DNA from 3 places in the Streptomyces sp. NPDC104309 genome. Region 1 is predicted to be linked to each of the others. Evidence: riboswitches for the same ligand, from Rfam matches in the RefSeq annotation. Region 1 holds a riboswitch; each other region holds the start of a gene.
What was found. Region 1 has a riboswitch for cyclic di-AMP ahead of ACZ68L_RS31750 (transglycosylase SLT domain-containing protein). Riboswitches for the same ligand answer to the same signal wherever they lie in the genome.
Positions count from the first base shown of each region.

Region 1 (7,518 bases):
TGCCCTGGTGCTGTTCCTGTCGGCGCTGCCCTTGCACCTGTTCGGTGCCCCGTGGTGGACGTGGGGCCCGCTGTACGCGCTCACGTATGCCGCGGGCGGCTGGGAGCCCGGCTGGGAGGGGCTGAAGGCCCTCAGGGACAAGACGTTGGACGTGGACCTGCTCATGGTGGTCGCCGCCCTCGGGGCCGCGGCGATCGGGCAGGTACTGGACGGCGCTCTGCTGATCGTCATCTTCGCCACCTCGGGCGCTCTGGAGGCGTTCGCCACCGCACGGACCGCCGACTCGGTGCGCGGTCTCCTCGACCTCGCACCCGCCACGGCGACCCGCCTCGGCGACGGCGGCGCCGAAGAAACGGTGCCCACGGAGCAGTTGCGGATCGGGGACGTGCTCCTGGTACGTCCCGGCGAACGCGTGGGCGCCGACGGCCGGGTCCTCGACGGGGCGGGCGAGGTGGACCAGGCAACCATCACCGGCGAACCGCTGCCGGTGGCCAAGGAGCGGGGCGACGAGGTCTTCGCCGGGACGCTGAACGGCACCGGGGCGCTGCGGGTCACGGTGGAGCGCGACCCGTCCGATTCCGTGATCGCCCGGATCGTCACCATGGTGGAGGAAGCCTCCGGGACGAAGGCCCCCACCCAGCTGTTCATCGAGAAGGTCGAACAGCGGTACTCGATCGGCATGGTGGCGGCCACCCTCGCCCTGTTCACCCTGCCCCTGGCCTTCGGCGCGGCGCTGCAGCCGACACTGCTGCGTGCGATGACCTTCATGATCGTGGCGTCGCCGTGCGCCGTGGTCCTGGCCACCATGCCGCCGCTGCTGTCCGCGATCGCCAACGCCGGACGACACGGTGTGCTGATCAAGTCCGCCGTCGTCATGGAGCGGCTCGGGCAGATCGACGCCGTGGCCCTCGACAAGACAGGCACCCTGACCGAGGGCACCCCGCGCCTCACCGACATCCGGCCCCTGGCCGCCTCCGGCCTGACCGCGGACACCCTGCTCACCGTCGCGGCGGCGGCCGAGCACCCCAGTGAACACCCTCTGGCGCGGGCCGTCGTCGATGCCGCCCGCACACGAGGTCTCGCCCTGCCCTCCGCGGCGGACTTCACCTCTGCCCCCGGCGCGGGCGTCACCGCCACCGTGGAGGGTCGCACGGTCGCCGTCGGCAGCCCCGCCCGCCTGCTGAACGGTCGCACCGGCCTCGCGGCCGCCGAGCTCGCCGCACGGCTGGAGGAAGAGGGCCGTACCGCCGCGCTGGTCGTCCTCGACGGCACCCCCGTCGGAGTTCTGGGCATCGCCGATCGACTGCGCACCGACGCCCACGACACCGTCACCCGTCTCACCGCCCTCACCGGCAGCACGCCGGTGCTGGTGACCGGAGACAACCCGCGTGCCGCCGCGCGCCTGGGCGCCGATGTCGGGATCGACGACGTCCGGGCCGGGTTGCTGCCCCGGGACAAGGTGCGTGCCGTCAGGGAGATGGAGAGTGGCGGGCGGAAGGTCCTCGTGGTCGGGGACGGCGTCAACGACGCCCCCGCACTCGCCGCCGCCCACACCGGCATCGCCATGGGCAGGGCCGGCTCCGACCTCGCGCTGGAGACCGCCGACGCCGTCGTCGTCCGCGACGAACTGGCCACCATCCCCACCGTCGTGGCGCTCTCGCGCCGCTGCCGCCGCCTCGTGGTGCAGAACCTGGTGATCGCCGCCGTCTTCATCACCGGCCTCGTCCTCTGGGACCTGGTCGGTACGCTGCCCCTGCCACTCGGCGTCGCCGGTCACGAGGGCTCCACCGTCATCGTCGGCCTCAACGGTCTGCGCCTGCTCCGCGACGCCGCATGGGCGCGCGCCCGAAGCGTCGAGTGAGCCGTCCTGCGTCCGCGCGCGGCCGAGGACCCGCCCTACGCCGTAGGCCGGCTCGTCGAGGTGCGGGGCGAGCGCTGCGGCACCGTGCGCGCGTTCGCGATCCGGCACCGACGATGTCGACGGAGAGGCCTTGGTTCGATTCTGGTACAGCCTGTCACGGACACCCTGTTGCACATCAGGGACTTTCCCATCCGCGCGCTCGCCCGATCAGGGATGCGACGGGACGGGGTACGACAGGACGGGGAAACCCTCTGGGGGTATCGTCGGGCCCGTACCGCAGGACCCGTACGACCGAGCATGTGAGGCAGCCGTGGACCGCAGACGCGCGCGCACACCGGGAGTGTCCCGGCTGCTCGTGCTGTGTGCCGCCCTGTGCGGTCTGTTCCTCATGCACGGGGCTCCGGCGAGCGCCGCCGAGGGCTGTCACGGCGCCCCGGCGGCGGCCTTGGACCTGCACATGTCGATGACGACGGGTGCGACCCACACGGCCATGCCGGACGGGCACGGCCCGGCGCACGCCGCCGCCGTCATGCCCGGGACGAGCGGTGAGTCGTGCGTATTCACCCACGCGCGTGACCGGCTGCTGCCGCTGCTCATGGCGCTGGGCCTGGTGGTCCTGGCCCTATGGGTGCTCGGGAGACGGCGTACGGAGGTGCGCGGACCGGCACGGCGGGGGCCGCCGTTCGCCGGCAGGGATCTACTGCTCCAGGTGTGCATCGCGCGGACGTGACAGGTGTCCGCCGTTCCCGGCCGTCCGGCCGGACGGCCGGACGGCCGGATGCTCCTGTCCCTTTCGCGCGCCACCGATGTGGCGCAATCCACCTGGAAAGAACGTGTGATGTCCGTTTCTCCGTCCTCCGCCACCCGTCGCCGCACGCTCGCGGCCGTCGGCACTGTTGCCGCGCTCGCTCTGACGCTGGCGGCCTGTGGCTCCTCCGAAAGCTCCAAGTCCGACAGCGCGTCCATGCCCGGCATGGACCACGGCTCCGGCAGTGCCGCCGCGTCGGCCACTCCCGGCGGTGCGTTCAACGCCGCGGACGTGGAGTTCGCGCAGCAGATGATCCCGCATCACCAGCAGGCCGTCGAGATGGCGAAGCTGGCCGACGGCCGCGCCGCCGACCCCGAGATCAAGGCGCTGGCCGCCGCGATCGAGAAGGCCCAGGACCCCGAGATCAGCACCATGAAGGGCTGGCTGAAGTCCTGGGGCAAGCCGCTGCCCGCGGCCTCGTCCTCGATGGGTGACATGCCTGGCATGGACCATGGCTCGAACGGCTCCGCAATGCCCGGGATGATGTCCGACAAGGACATGAGCGGCCTTGAGGCAGCCAAGGGCAAGGACTTCGACAAGAAGTTCGCCCAGCTCATGATCGGCCATCACGAGGGCGCGGTCACCATGGCCGAGACCGAGCTGAACAAGGGCGGCAACGCCGACGCGAAGAAGCTCGCCGACGCCGTCATCACGGCCCAGACGGCCGAGATCGAGAAGATGAACAAGATCATCGCCAGGCTCTGACCCCTGGCGGGGGTGCGGGCCCCGGCCTCATGGCCCGCACCCCCTTCCGTACGTGTTCCTCGGAGTTACGCGGCTGATCAGCCCGCTTCCGACGCCGCGAGCAGGTCGCCCACCTCCTCCGCGGTGGTGTCCTGGAGTTCCTCCCCGAGGACCAGCCAGCGGGTGATGCCGACCGATTCGAGGAACGGCAGGTCGTGGCTCGCGATCAACAACGCTCCCTCGTAGGACTCGAGTGCGCTGGTCAGCTGCCGCACGCTGGCGATGTCGAGGTTGTTGGTCGGCTCGTCCAGCATCAGCAACTGCGGGGCCGGTGCGGCGAGCATCGCCGCGGCGAGCGCGGCACGGAAGCGCTCTCCGCCGGAGAGGGTGCCCGCCGGCTGTTCCGCGCGCTTGCCCTGGAACAGGAAGCGTGCCAGCTGGGAACGGATGTGGTTGTCGGTGACCCCGGGAGCCATCCGGGCCACGTTCGCCGCGACGCTGAGCTCGTCGTCCAGCACGTCCAGCCGCTGCGGAAGGAATCGCAAGGGTACGTACGTCCTGGCCTCGCCGGACAGCGGAGCCAGCTCGCCGGTGAGGGTGCGCATCAGTGTCGTCTTGCCGGCGCCGTTGCGCCCGACGAGCGCGATCCGCTGGGGCCCGTGCACATGGAGGTCGCCCTGGTGCAGCCGGCCGAACCGGGGGCGCAGTTCGTGCAGGCTCAGCACGGTGCGGCCGGCGGGAACGGCGGTGCGGGGGAGGCTCACGCGGATCTCGGCATCGTCACGGATCGCGTCCGCGGCCTCCTCGCGACGGTCGCGCGCCTCGCTGAGCCGGTCCTCCTGGAGGCCGCGAAGCTTTCCCGCGGACTCCTGCGCGGACCGCTTCCGGCGGCCGGCGAGGATCTTCGGGAGTCCGCCGTCGGCCTCCGCCTTCCTCCCCTGACGCTGGCGCCGGGCCAGCTTCACCTGGGTCTCCTCCAGTTCGCGCTTCTGCCGGCGCACATCCGCCTCTGCGGCGCGCAACATCCTTCCGGCGGCCTCCTGCTCGATGCTCAGCGCTTCCTGGTAGGCCGACCAGCCGCCGCCGTACCAGTTCACGGAACCGGACCGGAGTTCGGCGATGCGGTCGACGCGCTCCAGCAGTTCGAGGTCGTGGCTGACCACGACCAGCACGCCGGAGCGCCAGTTGTCGACGGCCTCGTAGAGCCTGCGCCGGGCGAGCACATCGAGGTTGTTGGTCGGCTCGTCCAGCAGAAGGACATCGGGACGCTCCAGCAGCAGTGCGGCCAGACGTAGAAGGACGGTCTCGCCTCCGGACAACTGGGCCACGGTGCGGTCCAGTTCGATGCTGCCGAGTCCCAGGGAGCCCAGGGTCGCCACGGCCCGTTCCTCGACGTCCCAGTCGTCGCCGATCGTCTCGAAGTGCCTCTCGTCCACATCCCCGGTTTCGATGGCGCGCAGCGCGGCGCGCCGCTCGGCGATGCCGAGGGCCTCGTCCACACGCAGCATCGTGTCGAGGGTGATGTTCTGCGGCAGGTAGGCGAGGCTGCCGCAGACCGCCACCGAGCCCAGGGAGGGGCGCAGTCGGCCGGCCAGTAGTCGCAGCAGGGTGGACTTGCCCGCGCCATTGGTACCGACGAGACCGGTGCGGCCCCGGCCGATGCTGAGCGAGAGGCCGTCGAAGACGGTCGTGCCGTCCGGCCACTGGAAGGACAGAGCGGAGCAGGTGAGCGAAGCGCTGGGGGCAGTGGGTGTCGCCATGGTGATCCTCGCAGTCGCAAGCGTGGTGAAGGGGGGCTTCGTATGCGAGCACCACGCAGCGACCGTGCCGAGAAGGAGGGTGCGGCAGTCCGGAAGGTCGAAGGACGGCTGAGGCACCGAGGTCGCATCCACGCGGGGTCACGGGCAGGAGAAAACACTGCTACTGCGTGACGGGCGTACGGCAGGGGCCGTACGGCGCGATGTTCGCGAACCTCAGATGCGCAACGTCCACCTCTATCGGAGACAACAGGGCCGTTAGGAACGATAACGAGCCGCGGGACGAAAGGCAAAGCCCCGGGGTGACGGAGCCCTGTCGGACGCGGTCGGTCCGATGAGTGGCATGCCGGAGTGGAGAGTCTTCGAGTCGATGCCCATATGTCCATGTGTGGGCGTTTTGCTCATGATTAATAATTTCGTCGATAATGAGCCTTTGTCTATTGACTGCACCATTTGGGCGATGAAGGAAATGCCCCTTTTGTGACTTCGTGGCGTGAGTCACGTTCGGGGTTCCGGCGGACTCGGCAGGTCGGCGCACTTCCCTTCTGTGCGCGGAAATTTGGCCGCGCGGTGTGAGGTGGATTACTGCGAATTCCGTTACTCGATCTTGCAAATGAAATGTGATCCAAAAGCAGGGGCTTGTTCCTTTTGGTGTTTCTCGCCTACGGTCACCGTCAATCCGGACGGAACGCCAAATCCTGCCGCCGTCCGAGAATCCGACCCACTCATGTTCGGCAGGAGCGGGGGACCCAGGTAAGCCGCCGGTCCGGTATCCGGAACGGCTCGGGGTGAAGCCGCATTCACTTGCGGCCGGACATCTCCAGTCCGAACCCGACAGCTCACCTCGCAGGCGACGGAGAGGAATTCAGCATGTCCGCAACGGTTAAGCACGGTCGCCGCACGTCCACTTCGCTGACCCGCGGTTTCATCGCCGCGGCCACCGGCGGAGTCGCCCTCGTACTTCCGCTGGTGGGTGCCGGCTTCGCCTCCGCCGCGCCGGCGCAGGCCGCCACCGCCCCCAAGGCGGCCGTGGCGCCGAAGACCGCCACCGCAAAGGAAGTTTCCGTACAGAAGGCTGCGCCCGCGACGTATTCCGTGATCGCCGGTGACACCCTTTCCAAGATCGCGAATGCGCATTCCCTCAGCGGCGGCTGGAAGAAGCTGTACGCGGACAATCGAAAGGTCGTCGGCGACAACCCTGAACTGATTGTCCCGGGCATGACGCTGACAATCGGGGCAGCCGCACCCGCCGCGAACAACGCCGCCGCCTCCACCGTGAAGACCGTCGCTGTATCGGCCGCGACCACCTCGGCGGTGAAGCCCGTGACGTACGCGAACAATCTGGACGGCTGGATCAGGGAGGCGCTGGCCGTCATGGCCCAGCACGGCATCCCCGGCAGCTACGACAGCATCCACCGCAACATCATGCGCGAGTCCTCCGGCAACCCGCTGGCCATCAACAACTGGGACTCGAACGCCGCCGCGGGCACCCCGTCCAAGGGTCTCCTGCAGATCATCGACCCGACATTCCGTGCCTACCACGTGCCCGGAACGGCGATGGACAGCTACGACCCGGTCGCCAACATCACCGCATCGTGCAACTACGCCGCCCACAAGTACGGTTCGATCGACAACGTCTTCGGGGCGTACTGACGCACAGCGGCACCGAAAGGCGGTTCAGGACCGACGGGTGGCGAGAGGCCGGACACTTCTCCCGGCAACGGACCACCCACCCGGTCAGGGACCGCCTTTCGGCAGCTCGTCGGCAAGGGCCGCATGCGGCGGCGACGTCACGTGCCAGGCCGACGGCAGCCCGTAACAGCCACATGGCGGGCGAGCCAGGACAGCAGGGGCGCCAATTCCTCCGCCGCCACGAGCACGGAGTCGACCAGCGCCGCCGTGTGCTCGGCGCAGTCCCCGCCGAGGGGGCGGGCGGCGGACACCGAGCGGTACCGAAGGAAGGCGGCGCGCGGATGACCGGCGTCGTGACCACGCGGCATGCGCTGCATGACATCACCGGTGATCTCGTACCCTCGCGCCTCCAGGGACCCGACGGCGCGCACCAGCTCCGGTCCGCTCCCTCGCGCGGCAACTGCCGTACGGAACAACGGGATCTGCCCCGGATCCGGATAGCTCCAGCCACCAGAGATCCGGAGCCCGTCGAGGTCGAAGCGCAGGCTGATCTGGACATTGCGCGCGATCCGGATCACCGCCGCCTGATGCTGCCACCACCACGGATCCTTGCGGAACCCCCAGACGGAGAAGTCCTCGTACGCCCGGTCCGCGTCCGCCACATCGTTCAGCAACGCGATCATGGGTTGCCGGACGAGGCGTTCCCGGTCCTTCCGGAGTTTCTCGCGTGCCTCTTGCGAAGGCGCGCCCTCCAACCGCAGAAGGAGCTCGAATGC
Region 1 is NZ_JBVJMV010000028.1:46,214-53,731, reverse strand. It holds gene ACZ68L_RS31770 (heavy metal translocating P-type ATPase) at 1-1,861, shown strand, start outside; gene ACZ68L_RS31765 (hypothetical protein) at 2,172-2,591, shown strand; gene ACZ68L_RS31760 (DUF305 domain-containing protein) at 2,700-3,374, shown strand; gene ACZ68L_RS31755 (ATP-binding cassette domain-containing protein) at 3,452-5,113, opposite strand; cyclic di-AMP (ydaO/yuaA leader) riboswitch at 5,818-5,978, shown strand; gene ACZ68L_RS31750 (transglycosylase SLT domain-containing protein) at 5,981-6,763, shown strand; gene ACZ68L_RS31745 (DUF2461 family protein) at 6,901-7,518, opposite strand, start outside.

Region 2 (7,518 bases), on a different contig from region 1:
CGGCATGCCCCCGGCGCTCGGGAAGCCCTCAAGAACCTCGATGGCGTCGCGCCGGGCGATGTAGTCCTCGTGCGCGGCCCGGTACGCGGCGGCCAGCTCCGGGTCCGTGGCGAGGCGCTCGGTCATCTCCTTCATGACGCCGTTCGCCTCCAGCGTGCCGATCGCGGACGCGGCGCGCGGGCACGTCAGGTAGTACGTCGTCGGGAACGGCGTACCGTCCTCCAGCCGGGGCTGGGTCTCGACCACGTCCGGGTTGCCGCACGGGCAGCGGTGCGCGATCGCGCGCAGCCCGCGCGGCGGGCGGCCCAGCTGCAGCTGGAACGCGGCGATGTCCGCCTCGGTGGGCGCGGTGGACTCGGTCTGCGGAGGGGGGGTTTCCATGCCTGCCTAGGTTCTGATCGGGCTGCTCGAACTGCGGTTCTGCAGAGGGGATGAAAGGAAGTCAGTCGCGGTCGGCGCTGTCCACGCCGTCCCAGAGGTTGGAGTGCCACGGCCGGCCGGAATCGTCCGTCTCGCCGTTGCGCTCCTTGACCGCGTCGGGGTCGATCACCGTATAACCGGTCTCTCCGGGGAGAAGGTAGTGCAGGTGCTTGCGGGCCAGCTGCCTGATGTACGCGTCGTCCTGGAGGCGCGCCTTCTCGTCGCGCAGCTCCTCGGTACGGGCTCCGGCCTCCTGCGCCCGGCGCTCCTGGTCGGCGATCTCGTCGCGCTGCGACACGTACTGCCGCATCGGGTACGCGAGCGCGACCACCAGGGAGCAGACGACGAGGGCGAGGAAGGCGGCCCGGCCGGTGAGCCGGGAGCGGCGGGCCTGACGGCGGTTCTGCGACCGGTAGACGCGGGCGGCGGTCTGCTCGCCGAGCAGCCGCAGCCGGGTCGCGGTGGAGAACCGGTCCCGGTCCTTCGCGGCCATGTCTCCGCCTCCCCATTACGCACGTCCGTCCCCGCACACGGTACGGGACCGAGTGCGGGGACGGACGGAGGCCGGTGCCTTTGACCCGCGAGGGGCCTGCGATCAGGTCTGGCCGCGCCTGACGGTTCGCGAGGCGCTGCGCTCATCGGTTCACGGAGCGCTGTGCCGGACCGGCTGTCGTGGCGCTGTGCCGATCAGCTCTCGGAGCGGAACCGGGGGAACGCGGAGCGGCCCGCGTACACCGCGGCGTCGTCGAGGATCTCCTCGATGCGCAGCAGCTGGTTGTACTTGGCGACGCGGTCCGAGCGGGCCGGGGCGCCGGTCTTGATCTGACCGCAGTTCACCGCGACGGCGAGGTCGGCGATGGTGACGTCCTCGGTCTCGCCGGAGCGGTGGGACATCATGCACTTGAAGCCGTTGCGCTGGGCCAGCTCGACGGCGTCCAGGGTCTCGGTCAGCGAACCGATCTGGTTGACCTTGACGAGCAGGGCGTTGGCGGAGCCCTCCTCGATGCCGCGGGCCAGACGCTCCGGGTTGGTGACGAACAGGTCGTCACCGACGATCTGCACCTTGGTGCCGAGCTTGTCGGTGATGACCTTCCAGCCGGCCCAGTCGTCCTCGTACAGCGGGTCCTCGATGGAGACCAGCGGGTACGCGGAGACGAGCTCCTCGTAGTACTCGGTCATCTCGGCGGCCGAGCGGGACTTGCCCTCGAACTCGTACGTGCCGTCCTTGTAGAACTCCGAGGCGGCGACGTCGAGCGCGAGCGCGATGTCCTTGCCCGGGACGTAGCCGGCCTCCTTGATGGCCTCGACGATGAGGTCCAGGGCGGCGCGGTTCGACTCCAGGTTCGGCGCGAAGCCGCCCTCGTCGCCGAGACCCGTCGAAAGGCCCTTGGTCTTCAGGACCTTCTTCAGCGTGTGGTAGACCTCGGCGCCCCAGCGCAGGGCCTCGGAGAAGGACTCCGCGCCGATCGGGGCGATCATGAACTCCTGGATGTCCACGTTGGAGTCGGCGTGCGACCCACCGTTGAGGATGTTCATCATCGGAACGGGCAGCAGGTGCGCGTTCGGGCCGCCGAGGTAGCGGAACAGCGGCAGGTCCGAGGCCTCGGAGGCGGCGTGGGCGACGGCCAGGGAGACGCCGAGGATGGCGTTCGCGCCGAGCGAGCCCTTGTTCTCCGTCGCGTCCAGGTCGAACATCGCCTGGTCGATCAGCCGCTGCTCGGTCGCGTCGTAACCCACGAGCTCCGGGCCGATCTGCTCGATCACGGCGAGGACGGCCTTCTCCACGCCCTTGCCCTGGTAGCGGTTGGGGTCACCGTCGCGAAGCTCAATGGCCTCGAACGCACCGGTGGAGGCGCCGGACGGCACGGCAGCACGGCCCGTGCTGCCGTCGTCGAGGCCGACCTCGACCTCGACCGTGGGGTTCCCCCGGGAGTCGAGGATTTCCCGGGCTACGACGACGTCGATGGACGGCACGAGGCATCTCCTTCTGGGATATGACACTGGTTGTGCAGGGTCACTTTGGCCTTGCGACAAGAGCCTAACCGGCCCGGCCCGCTCAGTCGGACTACCGCCCGTCCCCTGGGACGAAAAAGGACCCAAGAGCGAGCATTACGGGGCGAACGGCCAGAATTTTACTGGCCAGTAACTACAGAAGTTGAACGATCACGCACCGATGGGGCCATCCCGGAGCCCGCCTCGCGCGGTCCGGCACCGGCCCGTACGGACGCGATACGGAGGCGACGCGCCCCGCAGGGACGGAGCTGCCGCACACTCCGCCGGGACGGAGCTGCCGCACACAGAGAGGTGACGCACCTCGCGGAAGCAGGGGTCACACGGAAACCCCGGCCCGGCGCGTACGGGGGAACGCGCGCCGGGCCGGGGTGCTCAGGGAGGAGAGATCCCGGACTACTTCGTCAGGTGCAGCTGCTGACCCGGGTAGATCAGGTCGGCGTCCTTGACGATGTCCTTGTTCAGCTCGAACAGCCGCTGCCAGCCGCCCTTGACCTCGTGGTCGGCGGCGATCTTGCTCAGGGAGTCGCCGGAGACGACCTTGTACTCGCCGTCGCCCTTCTTGACCTTCTCGCCGGTCGGGGTGGTGACGGTCTTCTTCGCCTCGGCCTGCGGGGCGGCGGAGCGGTCCGAGCGGTTGGTGGCGGGGGCCTCGGTGCGCTCGGCCTTCTTCGGCTGGGCCTGCTGGGTCGGCCGCTCGGGCGCGGCGGGGGCGCTCTGCTGCTGCGTGGCGCCGGAGTTGGTCTTCGAGGAGGAGCCGGTGTCGACGCCCGGGTTCACACCGTCGTTGCGCAGGTTGCCGGCGCCGGCGCAGCCCCAGGCACCCGGGCCCTGCATGGCGAGGAGCTTCTCGGCGGTGGCGATCTGCTGGGCCTTGGTGGCCAGGTCGGCACGGGAGGCGTACTGCGTACCGCCGGCGGCGGCCCAGCTGGACTGCGAGAACTGCAGACCGCCGTAGTAGCCGTTGCCGGTGTTGATGGACCAGTTGCCACCGGACTCGCACTGAGCGACAGCGTCCCAGGTGGCGACGGAGGCGGCGGAGGCACCGGTCGCGCCCATCAGCGGAACGACGACGGCGGTACCGGCGACACCGGCGAGCGTGGCGATACGAACGGCCTTGGACGGGCGGCGGTGCTTGCCCTTGCTGGAAAGCAGCATGGAACTTCTCCTCACCGACGCCTACGAGGTGAGCTGTCGGGTTCGGGCCAAGTGAGTTGCCCGGTCGCACGTCCTAGCACGCGACTTCACCCCAAGCCGTCCCTGACCGTCTTTCGGCGATCGGGCCGGCGCTTACCTGGGTCCCCCGCTCCTGCCTACGGCGCTTTACGCGTCTGTTCCCTTCGACCGACGGCAGGATTCGGCGTGACGGTCGACGGGGCCCGCGGTGCGAGCGGTTCCGACCGTAAACATAGGCAACCCCCACATTCAAAGATGGACACATCGGACAATCAGCCCTTACTTGCATCTGAGGAACCATCGTTTCCGCAGGTGGGAGGCGCTACGGAAGGGCCCCCCGAGCGCGACACGCCAGTTGACGTAAAGAGACCCATGTCTCACTTACGCATAAGTGGACATAGGTCCCTGAACTACCCCGGTTCTTGAGGCTCTATTAGCCGATTTTCAGACTGTCCTCAGTCGGCCTTCACATCGAGACGGAGGCTCTGGCCAGGAAGGATGAGGTCCGGGTCGGAGCCGACCGTCCCCTTGTTGGCCTCATAGAGCGCGGGCCAGCCGCCGGGAACCTTCTGTGCATCAGCAATCGCCCAGAGGTTGTCGCCGGAACGGACGGTGTACGCGCCGTCGGCGACCGGCGCGCCCGCGTCGCGCGCGTCGCCGCCGCCACGGGAGGCATGGCGGCCCGACTCGCGGTCGAGGCCGCCGTCCACGTCCCGGCTCTCCTCGGGGGCCGGAGCGCCGCGATGCTTGCCATGCGTACCGCTGGACGAGTCGGATGTACGGGGCGAATCGGATGCCTTGGAGGACGGACCCGTGGACGGGGCGGCCGACTCGGTGGCCGAAGGCTTCGCGGAGGGGACCGCCTTGTCCGCCTTCTTGTCCGCCTTCTTGCCCGTCGGCTTGCCCGTCGGCTTGTGGGCGGCGCCCGAGGGCGCGGCGGCATCGGACGGGGTCGCCGACGCGCCGTCAGCCGGCTCCACACCGTCCGCCGTCCCGGCGGAGTCCGTGACCCCCGGGTCGACACCCGGCAGCGTTCCGTCCGTCGCGAGACCGGAGATGACCGCACAGCTGGGCCACGCCTTCGGCCCCTTGTCGGCCAGGACCTTCTGGGCCACGGCGATCTGCTGCACGCGGCTGGCGAGGTCGGCACGCGGGGCGTACGACTCGCCGCCGTACGCCTTCCAGGTCTCCGGCGAGAACTGCAGACCGCCGTAGGAGCCGTTGCCGAGGTCGGCGCTCCACATGCCGCCGCTCTCGCACTCGGCCACCCGGTCCCAGGTCGTGGCGTCGGCCGCGTGCGCACCGGCCGCGCCGAGCAGCGGGATGGCGATGGCCGAGCCGGTCACGCCCGCGGCGACGACGATGGCGGGTGCCTGACGAGGGCGACGGTGTCTGCCGTTCGCGGAGCCCATGGGGTTGCCTTCCGTGTGACTGACGAGTGACTGGTGAGTCGAACGGTGAACCTAGCGGGACTCGAACGCGTGTCACAAGTCGATGCAGCGCAGATCACGTGAAAGTCACAGAGTTGACAGAGTGTCATCTTGTGTCGTCGCGACCCCCGGCGCGAACTCCACGGGCAGGGTGCGCAGTCCACGCATGATGAGTCCGCCACGCCACCGCAAATCGGTAGGTTCCACCGCAAGTCGCAGGTCCGGAAGGCGCCTCAGGAGCGTGGCGAGCGCGGTCTGTCCCTCCAGCCGGGCGAGTGGCGCTCCCAGGCAGTAGTGGATGCCGTGCCCGTATCCGAGGTGCTGATTGTCACGCCGTGCGAGGTCGAGCGTGTCGGGGTTCTCGAAGCGTTCCGGATCGCGGTCGGCGGCGGCGAGTACGACGAGCACGGGGTCGCCGGCCGCGATGTCCTGCCCGCCGAGCGTCAGCGGATCGGTGGCGAACCGCCAGGTCGCCAGCTCCACCGGGCCGTCGTACCGCAGCAGTTCCTCGATCCCGGTCTCCAGCAGCCCGCTCTCCCCCGCGTCGAGGGAGAGGTGCAGCCGCTCGCGCTGCGCGGGGTCGCGCAGCAGGGCGTACACCCCGTTGCCGATGAGATTGACCGTCGTCTCGAAGCCGGCGAAGAGGAGGATGAAGGCCATGGCCGCGGCCTCGTTCTCGGTGAGGTGCTCGCCGTGGTCGCCGGCCCTGATCAGCCCCGAGATCAGATCGTCCCCCGGGTTCTCCCGCTTGCGGTGGATCAGTTCGGCGAGATAGCCGCGCATCTTCTTCACCGACCTGGCCACCCCGCCGCGCGGTCCGCCGCCGTGGCGGATCATCATGCCCGCCCAGTCCCGGAAGTCGTCCTGGTCCTCGCGCGGCACGCCGAGCAGATCGCAGATCGCGTAGATGGGGAGCGGGAACGCGAAGTCGTGGATGAGGTCCGCCTTCCCCTCCGCGATGAAGCGGTCGATCAGGCGGTCCGTCAGTTCCTGCACGCGCGGCGCGAACGCGGCCACCCGGCGCGGGGTGAACGCCTTGGAGACGAGGCGGCGCAACCGGGTGTGGTCGGGCGGGTCGATGTTCAGCAGATGCGTCATCAGCTCCGCCTTGCGCTCGCCCGGGATACCCGTCTTCCCCTTGGCGTGCGCCGGCCCGGCGTGGTGCGCCGGGTTCTTGGAGAGCCGGGAGTCGGCGAGCGCCTGCCGGGCGTCCGCGTACCGGGTCACGAGCCACGCCTCGACGCCGCTGGGCAGCGCGGTGCGGTGCACGGGGCTGTGCTCGCGCAGCCAGGCGTAGGCCGGATACGGATCGGTGGCGAACTCCCAGGTGAAGAGTTCGGGCGCACCGACGGGGCAGGCGGCGGGGTGATCGCCGGGGGCAGCGGCGGGGCTGTCGGCGGGGCGGGAGCCGGAGTGGGCCGCCGGGCCATCGGCGGGGCGGTCACCGAAATCACCGGCGGGGCCGTCGGCGGGCGGATCGGCGGGGCGGTCGACGGGGCTGTGGTTCACCCCCCCGACGTTATCCGTTGCTCTCCGCCGCCCGGATGGCGTTCCGGTAGGCGCGGCCCGCGGCCCTCAGCGCGGCCTCGGGGTCGATGCCGTCCTGTTCGGCGCGCACGGCGAGGGCGAGGAGCTCGTACCCGATGCCGTCGCCCGTGGGGAGCGCCACGTCGAGCCCCGCGGTACGGACCCGGCCCGCCAGTTTCGCCGCCAGCGCCAGGCCGGGCTGGCCGAGCGGCACCCCGTCGGTGACCGAGTCGCGCTGCTTCTCGACGGCCTTGGTCCGCAGCCAGTGCGCGTGCACGTCCTGCGGGGTCTCGGCGGTCTCGTCGCCGAAGACGTGCGGGTGGCGGTGGATCAGCTTCTCGACGAGGGTCGCGGCCACGTCGTCGACGGAGAACGGCTCCGCCCCGTCCTCGGGGCGGCCTTCCTCGGCGATCCGGGAGTGGAAGACGACCTGGAGCAGTACGTCCCCGAGCTCCTCGCGCAGCTCGTCGCGGTCGCCGTCCTCGATCGCCTCGACGAGTTCGTACGCCTCCTCGATGGCGTACTTGGCGAGGCCCTTGTGGGTCTTCTGCGAGGTCCAGGGGCATTCGATCCGGATCCGGTCCATGATCTGGACCAGATCGAGGAACCGGGCCCCCGGCAGATCGTACGAACCGGGCAGCAGCTCCAGGTCCGGCATCCGCACCCGGCCCGAACCCGCGAGCCGCGCGAGCCCGTCGGTCAGCGCCGGGCTGCCTTCGCCGCTCGTGAGGACGACGACGCTCCGGCCGCCCGCGCAGGCGTCGACGAGCTCCTGCGCGGTGGGCGCGGAGTGCTCCACGGTGACGCCCGCCTCGCGCAGGTACGGCAGCTGCGGATTCTCCCGCTCGGCGCAGAGCACCCGGTCGGCGGCGTGCAGCGTCTGCCAGGCGGGCCAGGACAGGAGACCGGGCGCGACGCGGTGGCTGGCGGTGAGCAGGACGATACGGCCGGGGGC
Region 2 is NZ_JBVJMV010000002.1:403,827-411,344, reverse strand. It holds gene ACZ68L_RS03640 (DUF501 domain-containing protein) at 1-381, opposite strand, end outside; gene ACZ68L_RS03635 (FtsB family cell division protein) at 443-913, opposite strand; gene eno (phosphopyruvate hydratase) at 1,108-2,394, opposite strand; gene ACZ68L_RS03625 (transglycosylase family protein) at 2,827-3,588, opposite strand; cyclic di-AMP (ydaO/yuaA leader) riboswitch at 3,592-3,761, opposite strand; gene ACZ68L_RS03620 (transglycosylase family protein) at 4,062-5,018, opposite strand; gene ACZ68L_RS03615 (cytochrome P450 family protein) at 5,124-6,545, opposite strand; gene ACZ68L_RS03610 (nucleoside triphosphate pyrophosphohydrolase) at 6,556-7,518, opposite strand, start outside.
Region 2: it holds a riboswitch for cyclic di-AMP, as region 1 does, so the genes downstream of both, ACZ68L_RS03625 (transglycosylase family protein) here and ACZ68L_RS31750 (transglycosylase SLT domain-containing protein) in region 1, are expected to answer to the same signal.

Region 3 (7,518 bases), on a different contig from region 1:
ACACTGGCGGTACGGGGCGGGCGAAGTGCGCCGTTCGCTGTCGAAGCGCGCGTTCACGACGGCCGTGCAGCGACTGCTGCCCGAGGTCACGGCGGCCGATCTGCGGCCCGCCCCGGCCGGGGTCAGGGCCCAGGCCGTGCTGCGGGACGGCACCCTGGTCGACGACTTCCTGATCCGCGAGGCCCCGCACACCGTTCACGTGCTGAACGCTCCGTCGCCCGCCGCGACGGCCTCCCTGCCCATCGGGCGGGAGGTGGCACGCAGGGCGCTGCTCCGGGCACAGGGGACGGGGTGGAGACCGCCCGCCGTAGAATCGGGGCATTGTGTCTGAGTCCTTGAATCCCTCCGCGAACCACTCGGCGAGTACCTACGCGAGCCCGTCCGCGCATCCTTCCGCCCCGACGCCCGGCGAGGCCGCGGCCGGAGCGAGCAGCGCCTCGGCCGAGCCGGGCACCGCCTCATCGGCCGAGCCCGCCTCCTCCCCCGCGGCGGGGATTCCGGACGATCTGCGCGCCGCCTCCTTCGAGCGGCAGCGCAGGCTGCGCCAGGAACCGCGCTTCCCCGGCGGACCCGCCATCGACCCGGCCGGATCACACCACGAGCGCCGGATCCGCAGCTTCCAGCCGCGCCGCAGCCGCGTCACGCCCGGCCAGGAGGACGCCCTGCTGCGGCTCTGGCCGAAGTGGGGCCTGGACATCGACGGGCAGCGCGTCCTCGATCTGCCCGAGCTGTTCGACGGGCTCCCGGCCGTGCTGGAGATCGGTTTCGGGATGGGTGAGGCCACTGCCCGGATGGCGGCCGACGACCCGGGCACGGGCGTTCTCGCCGTCGACGTGCACACCCCCGGCCAGGGCAATCTGCTCGGGCTCGCGGACCGGAACGGCCTGACCAACATCCGGGTCGCGAACGGTGACGCGATCATCCTGCTGCGCGAGATGCTGAAGCCCGACTCGTTGGACGGGCTGCGCGTGTACTTCCCCGACCCATGGCCCAAGAAGCGCCATCACAAGCGCCGGCTGATCCAGTCGGAGTTCCTCGACCTGGCGGCCCAGCGGCTGAAGACGGGGGCCGTGATCCACTGTGCGACCGACTGGGAGCCGTACGCCGAGCAGATGCTGGAGGTGCTGACCGCGCACCCCCTCTTCGAGAACACCCAGGCGGGCGGCGGCTACGCGCCGCGGCCGGCGTTCCGGCCGCTGACCCGGTTCGAGGGACAGGGTCTCGACAAGGGTCATGTCGTACACGACCTGCTTTTCGCCCGCCGCTGACGTCCACCCCTGACATCCACTGCTGCGTCCACCGATGACCGTCCGCCGATGACGTCCACCGATGACGTCCAGCCCTGACGTCCGCCGATGACGTCCGCCGGTGGCGGCACCGGCCTCCGGGCGGGAGCCGGCCGACGCGGCGCCCCATGGCCAGGTGTCAGTGCTGCTCGTTAGGGTCATCGGGTGGTGTCCGACGGGTCTGTCCAGCAGCGGCAGTCACAGCCGGCCGTCCCCCTGCTTGAGGAGCAGCGGGTCGGCGAGATCCTCGCTGCCGTGCCGGAGCGCAGGCACTGGCGTTACCGGCCTCGCCGCGTCGGCATGGTGTGGCGCAGCAGGACCTTCCGCATCGTGGCCGTGTTCACCGTGCTCACGCTGTGCGGCCTGGCGATCCTGGCCCTGGTCCGTGACCAGACCGGCACGGAGGGGTTTCTCGTCGGTCTGGGCCTCGCCGTGCTGCCCGTCCCGCTCCTGATGGCGGCGTTCCGCTGGCTGGACCGGGTCGAGCCGGCGCCCTGGCGGAATCTGTTGTTCGCCTTCGCCTGGGGCGCGTTCGCGGCCGCCCTGGTCGCGATCCTCGCGAATTCGTTCGCGACGCACTGGATAGCCACGACCACTGCCGACCCGTCGCACGCCGACACCCTCGGCGCCACGGTCATAGCGCCGGTCGTCGAGGAGAGCGCCAAAGCCGCGGCCGTGCTGCTGATCTTCCTGTTCCGAAAGCGGGAGTTCAACGGGATCGTCGACGGCGTCGTCATCGCCGGCTTCACCGCGAGCGGCTTCGCCTTCACCGAGAACATCCTCTACCTGGGCAACGCCTTCGGCGAGGACCAGCAGATCGGTACCTCGGGCGTCGTCTCGGTGACGGCCGCGACGTTCTTCGTTCGGGCGGTGATGTCGCCTTTCGCGCACCCGCTCTTCACGGTACTGAGCGGCATAGGCTTCGGGCTCGCCGCGGCCAGTGCGCGGCGGCGTCGGATCCGCCGCATCGCTCTGCCGCTGCTGGGCCTCGTTCTCGCCATGGGCATGCATGCCTTGTGGAACGGATCGGCGACCGTCGGACCGTACGGCTTCTATGCCGTGTACGGCGTGTTCATGGTCCCGGTCTTCGGCCTGGTGACCTGGCTGGCGATCTGGTCGCGCCAGCGGGAGCTCCGTACGCTCTCCGCCGAGCTGCCCGCCTATGCGGCGGCCGGCTGGCTCACCCCCGCCGAGCCGCTCGCCCTCTCCTCGATGCGGGCCCGAGGCATGGCACGCGACGCGGCACGCCAACGACACTCCCTCGCGGCCCGGGCAAGCTGGGTGAGCCCGTACGGACCCGCATACGAACCCGCATACGCGCCGACACCGCCGACTTCACCGACTTACGGACCAGGACCGGGATACGGACCGGGGCACGGACCAGGACCGGGACCGGGACCGGCGCACCCGCAGGCACACACATCGGCATACGGACCGGGATACGCGCCGGGACACGGGCAGGCATACGGGCAGGGATACGGGACGGGGGCGGGGCATGCTCCGGCTAGCGGACCGTCGGCCCAGGTCAGGGCTCGTGCCAAGGCGCAGGCCAAGGCCCACGGCAAGGCTGCCGCCCGCGCCGTCGCCGAGTACGAGTCGTTCGCGACCTCACTGGCCTCGCTGCGCAAGCAGGCCCGCCGCGGCGCCGCGGGTGCGGACTTCGCCGAACGCGAGCTGGAGCTGCTGCACCATCTCTGGCAGCGCAGGGACGTGGCCGCTCCCGCGCTGACGTACGCGGCGCAGGCGACGGGCCGCCTGCGCCCGCACCGGCCGTCGGCGGGCCCGTACGCGCACCCGTTCCCGCAGCACACGCAGTACGGCGGCCACGGCTACAACCCCTATCTGGCCCCGCACCAGCCACCGCAGCGGAGCCAGTAGGCAAGCCACCCTCAGGACCGATCCGATCGTCCGCCGCACGAGGACGGCGATGGACGGGCCGGCCGCGACCGGGCGATGAACCGTCCCGCTCACGCGAACGCCCCGGCAGCGCCGCGCTGCCGGGGCGTTCGCGAACGGACGACCGCGATCCTGGACGACCGGGCTCTCCCCGTCAGGCGGATGCCTCGGTGAGTTCCGCCAGGTCCTGCTCGGTCAGCCGGAGGTCGGCGACGGCCACCAGCGCGGGCAGCTGTTCGACCGTGCGGGCCGAGGCGATCGGCGCGACGACGGTCGGCCGGGACGCCAGCCACGCCAGCGCGACGGTCGCGATCTCCGCATCGTGCTCCTGGGCGACCTTGTCGAGCGCGGCCAGGACCTTCTGTCCCCGCTCCGACTCCAGGTACTGCCCCGCGTTCTCGGCCCGAGCGCTCTCCACCGAGGCACCCGGACGGTACTTGCCGGTGAGGAACCCGGAGGCCAGGGCGAAGTACGGGACGGCGGCGAGCCCGGCCCGAGCGGCCGTCTCCTGGAGTCCGCCCTCGTACGTGTCGCGGGAGACCAGGTTGTAGTGCGGCTGCAGGGCCACGTAACGGGCGAGCCCCTCGCGCTCCGAGAAGTCCAGGGACGCCTGGAGCCGCTCGGGGCTGATGTTGGAGGCGGCGATTCGGTACCGAGCCGGCGCAGCGACTCCTCCGCCGCGGCCTTGATGTTCGCGGCGGCGAGCCCCGTGTACGAGGGGTGGGCGCCGACCTTCGTCGCGACGACGATCTCGGACCGGTTGGCACGTGCCGCGAGCCACTTCCCGATGACGGTCTCCGACTCGCCGCCCTCATTGCCCGGGATCCAGGCCGAGTAGGAGTCGGCGGTGTCGATGAAGTTGCCGCCCGCCGCGGCGTAGGCGTCCAGCACGGCGAACGACTGCGCCTCGTCGGCCGTCCAGCCGAAGACGTTGCCGCCGAGGGCGAGCGGGAAGACCTGCAGGTCGGAAGGGCCCAGCTTATGAAGAGAAGTCATATGTGGATCAACGAACACCAGCGGTTCCGCTATTCCGGCAGCCCGCCCTTCAGGCAGGCCCGCTGTTCCCAGCGGCCCGCCGACCCGCCCGGCCCGCAGTCCCCACCAGCCCGTGGGCCCACCGATCCGTCCGGCCCGCACTCCCGGCCGGAGCGACCGTGCCGACAGACCGGCAGCCCTGACGTCGGGGGGAGAGCGTCAGGGCTGCCGGGGTTCAGCGGCCGGCGAACCGGCTCGGATCACGCGGGCCGCGAGGCGGCCGGCCGATCAGGGGTTGAGGCCCTTGTCTCGCAGCCAGGTCATCGGGTCGATACCCGTACCGGCCGGGGTGTGGACCTCCAGGTGGAGGTGCGGGCCCGTCACGTTGCCGGTCGCGCCGACCCGGCCGATGGTCTCACCGGTGGTGACCTTCTGGCCGACGGTGACACCGATCGAGGACTGGTGGCAGAACCACAGCTCCGTACCGTCTTCGAGCTCCAGCACCGTGCGGTAGCCGTACGAACCGGACCAGCCGGCCGACTTGATGGTGCCGCCGTGTATGGCCTTGATCGGGGTACCCGTCGGCGCCGCGAAGTCGAGGCCCGTGTGGTAGCCGGAGGACCACATCGAGCCGGCCTCGCCGAAGGTCGAGGTGATCGTGTACGAGGTGGTCGGGATGGCGTAGCTGGCGGCGAGCTTGGCGAGCCGCAGGGCCTCCGCCTTCTTCTTGGCCTCTTCCTCCGCCTTCTTCTTCTCGGCGGCGACCTTGGCCTCGGCCGCGTCCTGCTGCTTCTTGGCCTCGGCGGCGGCCTTCTCCGCGGCCGCCTTCTCCTGGGCGGCCCTGGCCTCGGCGTCGGCGGCATCCTGCTGCTGCTCGGCCTGCTGGAGGATACGGGCGCGGAGCGCCTCGCCCGCGTCCGTCGTGCCCTGCTGGGCCTCGGTGGTGGTGATGCCGGCGGTGGTGAGCGGCGCCGACGCGGCGACGGCCTCTGCCTTGTCGGCTTCGGACTCGCCGGAGAACAGGGAACCCACGCCGGGAAGGGACTTGGCGTCGGGCAGGTTGTCCGCGATGGAATCGGGAAGGGAGATGGAGACCGCAGGCTTGCTCTGCGCGGTGGCCATGCCGCCCGCACCGACTGCCGCGATGACGCCGACCCCGAGCACGGTGGAGCTACGGGCAAGTCCGTTGCGCTGCTTGGCGACGCGGTGCTTGCCGCGCACGGGGCGGACGGACTCCTCGGTGGGGTTCCACTCGTCCCGGCTTCGTTCGGGCTCACCGTCGCCGTCGGCGCGGAATTCCCCGCGGAGCTCCGCCGAGTCGCCGGAGCCACCGGCCTCACCGGATCCGAACTCACCGGACCCACCGGCGAAGTCGCCGCCCGGCTCGGTGCCGTAGCCGGTGCCGAACGCCGTTCCCGTCCCGGCGGTTCCGTAACCGGCGTCGGAGACGAAACCGGCGTTGGACGCGAAACCGGGGCCGTAGCCGGTGTCGGGGCCCAGTCCGGTGTGGGAGGCGAAACCCGGGCCGTGACCGGAGCCGTAGCCGTGGTCAGAACCGGAACCGGAGCCGAAGTCGACACCCGGGCCGAAGTCTGAGGTGAACCGCGCGGGGGCCTCGGGGGCAGGCTTGTTGGACGCCACGGGGGCGCACTCCTTTCCTTCCTTCTCGCCTACCGGGTTAGCTGACGGGTTCGGAGCAGGAAGGTCTCCTACGGGCGCCTCTGCCTCTCACGAGACACAGGTGTCCGATTCACCCCATGTAGGTGGTTCCCCGGTTCCCTTGCGGAATTCGGCGCTCGCGCACGGTGCCGCCACTGACGACGGCTGGGACGACCGCGCTGCGTTATCGAACGTTAATAGACACCCGGGCCCGATTCCAAGCTGTTCCCACTGATCGTTCACGGCTTTGGCCTGGACTTTACGGGACATACCCGGGTGGAATCGGATGAGTTGATCGACCCTCAGTCATTACCCGGATTCTGACGTTGCGTCAAATGTTATGCGGAGCGACGCGCTTCGGTTACGGACGGTGGCACGCCGTACCCGAGGCTCCGCCGGGTCCGCACCACGCACCCGCCCCATCCGTCACATCGTGTCCAGACCCACGATCTTCACGGTCCTGCGCCGGTGCGGCTGCCCCTCCGCGGGACGTACGACCGCGAGCAGTGCCATGTCGTCGGTCGTCTCGCCGCCCGTGTGCCGCCGTACGTCGTCGGTCAGGGCGGACAGCAGTTCCTCGGGCCCCGGAAAGATCCGCCCGCGCAGCCGCGCAGCCGGATCGTAGAAGACCCCGTCGGCGTTCCGCGCTTCGGAGAGACCATCGGTGTAGAGGAGCAGGGTCGTCCCCGCCGGCAGATCCCATTCGTCCGCCCGGTCGGGCCACACCCCCAGATCCATCCCGAGCGGCAGCGCGGGCACCGACGGTCCCAGCACATCCAGCGCCCCGTCCGGATGCAGCAGGATCGGCTCGGGGTGGCCGCGGTTGACGATCCGTACCCGCGACAGCCCGGACGGGATCTCGGCCAGTACGGCGGTGATGAAGCCCTCGACCGCGTCCAGCCCGCCCCGCCCCGTTCCCTCTCGCGCCAGCGCCCGCTCCAGCCGCTGTGCCACGCCCTCCAGCGAACGCTCCTGCTCGGCCGCCTCCCGGAACGCGCCGATGATCACCGCCACCGACTCCACGGCGTCGAGCCCCTTCCCCCGTACGTCCCCGACCACCAGCCGCACCCCGTGCGGGGTGTCCGCCACGGCGAACAGGTCGCCGCCGACGAACTCGTCCGCCTGCGCCGCCTCGTACCGCGCCGCCACATGCAGCCCGCCGATCCGGTCGGACGGTTTGGGCAGCACCGCCCGCATGGCGGTCTCCGCGATGACCCGCGCGGAGGCCAGCTGCTCGTTGCCGCGCCGCACGACCCCGTTGATGACGACCGCGAGGACCGACACGGTGGCCAGGGTGAGCAGCTCGATCAACGGCACGACCTGCGGCAGCGTGTTGCTGTACAGCCGCAGCGCGACGATGGCCAGGATCGAGGCGACGGCGGTGAGGATGGTGCTGGGCAGCGAGAAGAACGGCGCGGCGATCAGCGGCGCGGCCACGAACAGCGGAATGGCGGTGAAGGTCGGCGGGGTGAGGGCGTCGAACGCCAGCCCGCCGAGGATCATCAGGGCGGGCAGCGCGCGGACGAACCGCCGGGTACGGACACCGCCCCTGGTATGTCTGCCGCGCCGCTTCAGCCGCTTCCACACCTGTGGTCTCCTGCCCGGTACGCGCACGGCTGCGGACGGTACCGCGCCCCACCCCAGGCTCACCTGAGCGAAGTCGCGCGGCGACTCCTCATCGACCAATGGGGGTAAGCGCGTG
Region 3 is NZ_JBVJMV010000059.1:17,346-24,863, forward strand. It holds gene lhgO (L-2-hydroxyglutarate oxidase) at 1-331, shown strand, start outside; gene trmB (tRNA (guanosine(46)-N7)-methyltransferase TrmB) at 324-1,268, shown strand; gene ACZ68L_RS41720 (PrsW family intramembrane metalloprotease) at 1,455-3,164, shown strand; partial or broken gene ACZ68L_RS41725 (aldo/keto reductase) at 3,337-4,178, opposite strand; gene ACZ68L_RS41730 (M23 family metallopeptidase) at 4,446-5,657, opposite strand; cyclic di-AMP (ydaO/yuaA leader) riboswitch at 5,810-5,962, opposite strand; gene ACZ68L_RS41735 (PP2C family protein-serine/threonine phosphatase) at 6,243-7,403, opposite strand.
Region 3: it holds a riboswitch for cyclic di-AMP, as region 1 does, so the genes downstream of both, ACZ68L_RS41730 (M23 family metallopeptidase) here and ACZ68L_RS31750 (transglycosylase SLT domain-containing protein) in region 1, are expected to answer to the same signal.